Regions from separate parts of the Mesorhizobium sp. WSM4806 genome, predicted to be linked through region 2. Evidence: riboswitches for the same ligand, from Rfam matches in the RefSeq annotation. Region 2 holds a riboswitch; the other holds the start of a gene.
The links. A riboswitch is a leader RNA that binds a small molecule or an ion and turns the genes downstream of it on or off. The one in region 2 is predicted to bind thiamine pyrophosphate.
Positions count from the first base shown of each region.

Region 1 (3,404 bases), on a different contig from region 2:
GATGACGACGGGCGGCACGACGAGGACGAAGCCGGCGCCGGTATCGGTGGCGTATTCGAGCAGCGTCCTGGCGCCGACGCGACGCCTCAAGGCCAGCGCCCGGCGTGCCATGACCAGCGACAGCGACAGCGCCACTGCAAGCAGCGCCGCCAGCAAGGCGAGCACGGCGCTGGTCAGCGCCGCTTGCCGCACCGCGCTCTCGCCGGCCAGCCGGCCGAGATCGGCGCCAAAGCCTGACGTCACCGTGGCCGCCATCGGCCCGGCGACGAACAGCAAAGCGAGGATGATCAATGCTGCGTTCAGCACGGTCTCGGCGGCGCCGGCCGAAAGATAGCGGCGCGAAGCCGCCGGCAGGTTGGCGTCGCCGACGGTATTGGCGCCGAGCCGCATCAATGCCAGCACGACGACGAAGGTCAGCGCGATCTGCAGCACTGTCAGCGTCACCGCGCGGGCAGGATCGAAATCGAAACGCAGCGCCTGGTAGATGGCGACCTCCAGCGTCGTCGCACGCGGCCCGCCGCCCAGCGTGAGCACGATGGTAAAGGATGTGATGCAGAGCATGAAGACAAGCCCGGCGACGCCCGGCAGCGCCGCGCGCAGCGTCGGCCATTCAATCAGCCGGAAGGCGGGCCTGGCGCCCATGCCGAGTTGGCTCGCCAGCCGCCACTGGTCGGCCGGCACTGTCGCAAGCGCTTCGAGGAACAGCCGCGTCGCCAGCGGCAGATTGAAGAAGACATGGGCGACGAGGATGCCGGACAGGCCGTATATGCCCGGCCAGCCCTGACCGCCGATCGCGCTGAGCACGCCGGCAAAATAGCCTGCACGGCCATAGAGTGCCAGAATCCCGAGTGCTGCGACGATGGCCGGCAGCGCGAGCGGCACGGCGAAGAGCTGCAGGATCAGGCCGCGACCAAAGAAGCGCGGATGCCGCGACAGCGCCCGCGCCACGAACAGCGCTGGCACGACGGAGAGCAGTGTCGACAGCAATGCCTGCCACAACGTGAATCGGGCGACGCGGAAGAGGTAGGAATCGAAGGCCGACGCGGCGCCGGACGGATCGCGGGCGCCTTCGACGATGAGCCCGGCGAACGCGCCGCCGATCAGCAGCGCAACAGCGGCAAGCGCAATTGTGCCGGCGGTGACGCGGGGGTCGGCAGGATATCCGGTACGCATGCCGCCCTGCCTAGTTCAACGATCGTCGAAGCAGAAAATATGGCTGAGGCCGAGTTCCCGGCGCCGTAGAGTGATCATCTCTCAATCACAAGCTACTTGCTCATCACCGACAGCCATTCGTCGACCCAGGCCTTGCGATTGGCGGCGACCTCTTCGGGGCTGAAAAGCAACGTCTTGGTCGGCTTGACGAGCTTGTCGAAAGCCGGATTGAGCGGCTTCTCGGTCTTGCCGGCAGGGAACATCCAGTTGGTCTCGGGAATGACATCCTGGAATTTCGGCCCGGTCATGAAAGTCAGGAACTGTTTCGCCAACGGGTTCTTCGCACCTGATTTGGTGATGCCGGCAACCTCGATCTGCAGATACGCGCCCTCGTCGAAGGACGCTGCCTGATAGCGTTGGGTGTTTTCGGCGACCATGTGATAGGCCGGCGACGTGGTATAGGACAGCACCATCGGTGCCTCGCCCTTGGTGAACAGGCCGTAGGCCTCGCTCCAGCCCGGCGTCACGGTGAGCACCTTTGCCTTAAGCTTGGCCCAGGCTTCGGGCGCCTTGTCGCCATAAACCGACTTCACCCACAACAGCAGGCCGAGACCGGGCGTCGAGGTGCGCGGATCCTGAATGACGATCTTTTCATCGGCATTGCCCTCGACCAATTCCTTCAGGCTCTTCGGCGGCGTCTTCAGCTTTTCGGTGTCGTAGACGACGGCGAAATAACCATAGTCGAACGGCACGAAAATATCGTCGCTCCAGCCGCCCGGCACCTTGACGTCGATGACGGCACCATGCGGCGAAAACAGGCCGGTGGCCTTGGCTTCCGCCGTCAGATTGGTGTCGAGGCCGAGCACGATGTCGGCCTTGGTCGCGGCCCGTTCGAGCCTGACGCGGTTGAGCAGGGCGACGCCGTCGGCGACCGCGACGAATTCGAGAATACAGCCGCATTCGGCCTCGAACGCCTTCTTGACCGCCGGGCCTGGACCCCATTCGGCGGTGAAGCTCTCATAGGTATAGACGGTGAGTTTTTCCTGCGCGGATGCCGGCCCGGTGCCGGCGAGAACGGTCGCCGCGAGCAGCACTGCCGAAACAAGTGTGTATAAAAACGTGCGCATCGGCGCCTCCTTCGTTGGCGTTGAAGGGAATTGAGGCGTCGGGTTGTCCGAAACGTCTAATCCCTCCGCCGGTACAAACCGGATCAGGTTCAGCGGGTTGGCAGGTTGCCTCTCAGCCGGCCCGCGAAGATCGCGTCCAGCACCCCGTTAGAGCGCTTCGACACATAGGCCCGGCCCATCTGCGGCGCAAGCGGAAGTTTGCCGGGCATCCAGACCGCGGCCTTCCGTTTCGCAAGCAGGGCTGGTAAGGGCCACGCATATGAGCAAATTCACCATCCTGCTTGGCGGCGACCTTATCGGCACGCCGCTGCTCGACCGCCAGGTCGAAGGCACGCGTGTCATCGCCGCCGACGCCGGCATCAGCCATGCCCGGACTCTGCGCCTGACGCCGGAACTCTGGGTCGGCGACTTCGATTCGGTGCCGGCGGATTTGCCGGACGAGCTCGCCGCCGTGCCGCGCCAGGTGTTTCCGGCAGAAAAGGACAAGACCGACGGCGAACTGGCTATCGCCGCCGCGCTCGAACGCGGCGCGACCAGCCTCGTGCTCGCCGGCGCGTTCGGCGGCAAGCGCACCGACCACGCCTTCCTGCACCTGGCGCTCGGCGTCCGGCTGGCCGAGGCAGGGACAGAGGTGCTTTTGACCAGTGGCGCACAGGAAGGCGTGCCCTTGCTTCCCGGAAAGGCCGGCTTCGACTACGCCGACGGCACGCTGTTTTCGATTCTCGGCTTCTCCGACCTTGCCGGTCTGACCGTGACCGGCGCCAAATGGCCGCTGAACCATGTCGAGGTGGCGTTCGGCTCGTCGCTGACCATTTCCAACGAGGTCAAGGGCCGGCTCGAAGTCGCGCTGGGCAGCGGCCGCGCGCTGTTGCTCGCCCATCCATTCCCCCTACCTGAAAGCTGACATGGCGCCGCCGCTTCTCAATCTCGACGGGATAAAACTGACCTTCGGTGGCACGCCGCTGCTCGACGGGACGGAACTGACGGCGTCGGCGGGCGACAAGATCGCTCTGGTCGGCCGCAACGGCTCGGGCAAGTCGACGTTGCTGAAGATCGCTGCGGGATTGATCGAGCCGCAGGATGGCGAGGTGTTCCGCCAGCCTTCGGCAACAGTGCGCTACCTGC
Region 1 covers NZ_JBVVQZ010000013.1:105,403-108,806, forward strand. Annotated here, with positions in the region: gene thiP (thiamine/thiamine pyrophosphate ABC transporter permease) at 1-1,173, opposite strand, end outside; gene thiB (thiamine ABC transporter substrate binding subunit) at 1,266-2,279, opposite strand; TPP riboswitch at 2,323-2,436, opposite strand; gene AC0L2M_RS20380 (thiamine diphosphokinase) at 2,539-3,183, shown strand; gene AC0L2M_RS20385 (ABC-F family ATP-binding cassette domain-containing protein) at 3,185-3,404, shown strand, end outside.
Region 1: another riboswitch for thiamine pyrophosphate. It lies ahead of thiB (thiamine ABC transporter substrate binding subunit); the one in region 2 lies ahead of thiC (phosphomethylpyrimidine synthase ThiC).

Region 2 (3,404 bases):
ATCATGATCACCCACGACCTCGAAGTCGCCGCGTCCATGGCGGACCGGATCATCGTCATGAACGGCGGCAAGGTCGTCGAGACAGGCATCGCCAAGGAGGTCTTCAGCAATCCGCAGCACCCCTATACGCGCCGCCTCATCGCCGCCCTGCCCCACGGCAACGCAGCGGAGGCGCCGAACAGGCGTTCGACGGCGATCGCCGGCGAGACGCTGCTCAAGGTGGAACATCTCACCAAGCACTATGAGCTTGCTTCCGGAGCTTTTAGCAGCAAGCGGACGTTCAAGGCGGTGGACGACATAAGCTTCGAGGTCAGGAGAGGAGAAACGCTCGGCATCGTCGGCGAGTCCGGCTCCGGCAAATCGAGCGTCGCGCGCATGCTGTTGGGGCTGAACGCGCCAAGCGCCGGCAGCGCGGTCTTTGCCGGTGAGAACATCTTCGACATGAATGGAAAGCGCCTCATGGCGTTTCGGCGCAAGGTCCAGATGGTCTTCCAGGACCCATACGGATCGATGAATCCGCGCATGCGCGTTTATTCGATCATTTCCGAGCCCTGGGTGATCCACCGCGATATCCTGCCGAAGGACAGGTGGAAGGCTCGCGTGGCAGAGCTCCTGGAACTGGTGGGGCTGCTGCCGGAGCACGCCGAGCGCTACCCGCATCAGTTTTCCGGCGGCCAGCGGCAGCGCATCGCCATTGCGCGCGCGCTTGCCAGCGAGCCGGAACTGATCGTCTGCGACGAGGCGGTTTCGGCGCTCGACGTCTCTATCCAGGCGCAGGTGATCGACCTTCTGGCCGACCTCAGGACGAGGCTCGGCCTCTCCTATATCTTCATCACCCACGACCTGCCGATCGTGCGCCATTTCGCCGACCGGATCATGGTCATGAAAGACGGAAGGATTGTCGAGGAAGGCCAAACCGCGGCGCTGTTCGGGGCGCCTCGCCACGACTATACGCAAAGCCTGCTGCAGGCGGTGCCGCAGCCCAAATGGCTAACGCAGGCTCAATAGTTCGTCCGCGCGCGCCCAGCAAGCGTTGCCGATTGATGGGCCGAATGCGCTTGACAAAATGGCGATCGCCCGCTCAATTTGACCCATTCACCAGGGGGGTCCCGGCAAGGGGCTGAGATACTGCTGGCTTTCGCGGCGCAGTGACCCGTTGAACCTGATCCAGTTCATACTGGCGTAGGGACGGTGCAAGCGCTTTGCGGGAGTCCATGCCCGAAAACCTGTAAGCAGGCAGGCAGAAGCGTCTTTTCATCCTTCCGGCACAGAACTGGGTCTCCAATGCATGAGCAAAGGAGCCTCAAAATGAATGCCATTTCCCCCGCCGTGTCGACGGGACCGCTGCCCGCCTCAAGGAAAATCCACAAACCCGGCCTGATTCACCCGCAGATCAGGGTGCCGATGCGGGAAATCGCCGTCCATCCGACGGCAGGCGAACCGCCTGTCACCGTTTACGATCCGTCCGGCCCCTATACGGACCCGACTGTCGAAACCAGCATCGAAAAGGGCCTCGCCAGGTTTCGCAATGAATGGGTGACGGTGCGCGGCGACGTCGAATTCCACGATGCCCGCAGTGTCAGGCCGGAGGACAACGGCTTTGCGTCAGGTGAGCGCCTGACGCCGGAATTTCCCGTGCGCCACCGGCCGCTAAAGGCAAAAACGGGCCAAGCGGTGACGCAGCTTGCCTATGCGCGCGCCGGGATCATCACCCCCGAAATGGAGTTCGTCGCCATTCGCGAGAATCTCGGCCGCGAGAGCTTACGCGGCGGGATGCAGCGCGACGGCAACTCTTTCGGCGCGGCGATCCCGGACTTCGTCACGCCGGAATTCGTGCGCGACGAGATAGCGCGCGGACGGGCTATCATTCCAGCCAACATCAACCACCCGGAGAGCGAGCCGATGATCATCGGCCGCAATTTCCTGGTCAAGATCAATGCCAATATCGGCAATTCAGCCGTCACCTCGTCGATGGCCGAAGAGGTCGAAAAAATGGTCTGGGCGATCCGCTGGGGGGCCGACACCGTCATGGACCTGTCGACCGGTCGCAACATCCACAACATCCGCGAATGGATCGTCCGCAATTCGCCTGTGCCGATCGGAACCGTGCCGCTCTACCAGGCGCTTGAGAAGGTCGGAGGGATCGCCGAGGACCTGACCTGGGAAATCTACCGCGATACGCTGATCGAACAGGCCGAACAGGGCGTCGACTATTTCACCATCCATGCCGGTGTGCGGCTGCACTACATCCCGCTGACGGTCGACCGGGTCACCGGCATCGTGTCGCGCGGCGGCTCCATCATGGCCAAGTGGTGCCTGCATCATCACCGCGAAAGCTTCCTCTACGAGCATTTCGAGGAAATCTGCGACATCTGCCGCGCTTACGACGTGTCGTTCTCGCTCGGCGACGGCCTTCGTCCCGGCTCGATCGCCGACGCCAACGACGCGGCGCAGTTCGCCGAACTGGAAACGCTCGGCGAGTTGACAAAGGTCGCCTGGGCCAAGGATTGCCAGGTCATGATCGAGGGGCCGGGCCATGTTCCGATGCACAAGATCAAGGAGAACATGGACAGGCAGCTCGAAGTCTGCGGCGAGGCGCCCTTCTACACGCTTGGGCCGCTGACCACCGACATCGCACCCGGCTACGACCACATCACCTCAGGCATCGGCGCGGCAATGATCGGCTGGTACGGCACGGCGATGCTCTGCTATGTCACGCCCAAGGAGCATCTCGGTCTCCCCGACCGCAACGACGTCAAAACGGGCGTCGTCACCTACAAGATAGCCGCGCACGCCGCCGATCTCGCCAAGGGTCATCCGACGGCGAAGGTCAGGGATGACGCCCTTTCCCGCGCACGCTTCGAGTTTCGTTGGGAAGACCAGTTCAACCTGTCGCTCGACCCCGAAACCGCGCGCTCCTTCCACGACGAGACTTTGCCGAAGGAGGCGCACAAGCTGGCGCATTTCTGCTCGATGTGCGGGCCGAAATTCTGCTCGATGCGCATCTCCCACGACATTCGGGCCGAGGCACAGAAAGAGGGCATGGCGGCGATGGCCGCGAAGTACCGCGAGGGCGGCAATCTTTATATGCCGGTGGACGGCGAACCGCCCATGCCGAAGATGCCGGAGCCGTCATGAGGCTGCTGGTCAAAGGGGCTGGCGTCGCCGGCCTCACCGCCGCCTTCGAACTCGCCGCCCGCGGTGCTGCGGTAACCATTGCCGAGACCCGGCATGGCCTTGGCGGCAACGCATCATGGATGGCCGGCGGCATGCTGGCGCCCTGGTGCGAGCGCGAAAGCGCCGAGCAGCCGGTGCTGGATCTCGGACGCGATGCCGCCGACTGGTGGGATGCGGTCCTGCCGGGTCATGTCACGCGGGCCGGAACGCTCGTTCTGGCAACGCCG
Region 2 covers NZ_JBVVQZ010000008.1:113,954-117,357, reverse strand. Annotated here, with positions in the region: gene AC0L2M_RS14455 (ABC transporter ATP-binding protein) at 1-1,008, shown strand, start outside; TPP riboswitch at 1,091-1,207, shown strand; gene thiC (phosphomethylpyrimidine synthase ThiC) at 1,309-3,138, shown strand; gene thiO (glycine oxidase ThiO) at 3,135-3,404, shown strand, end outside.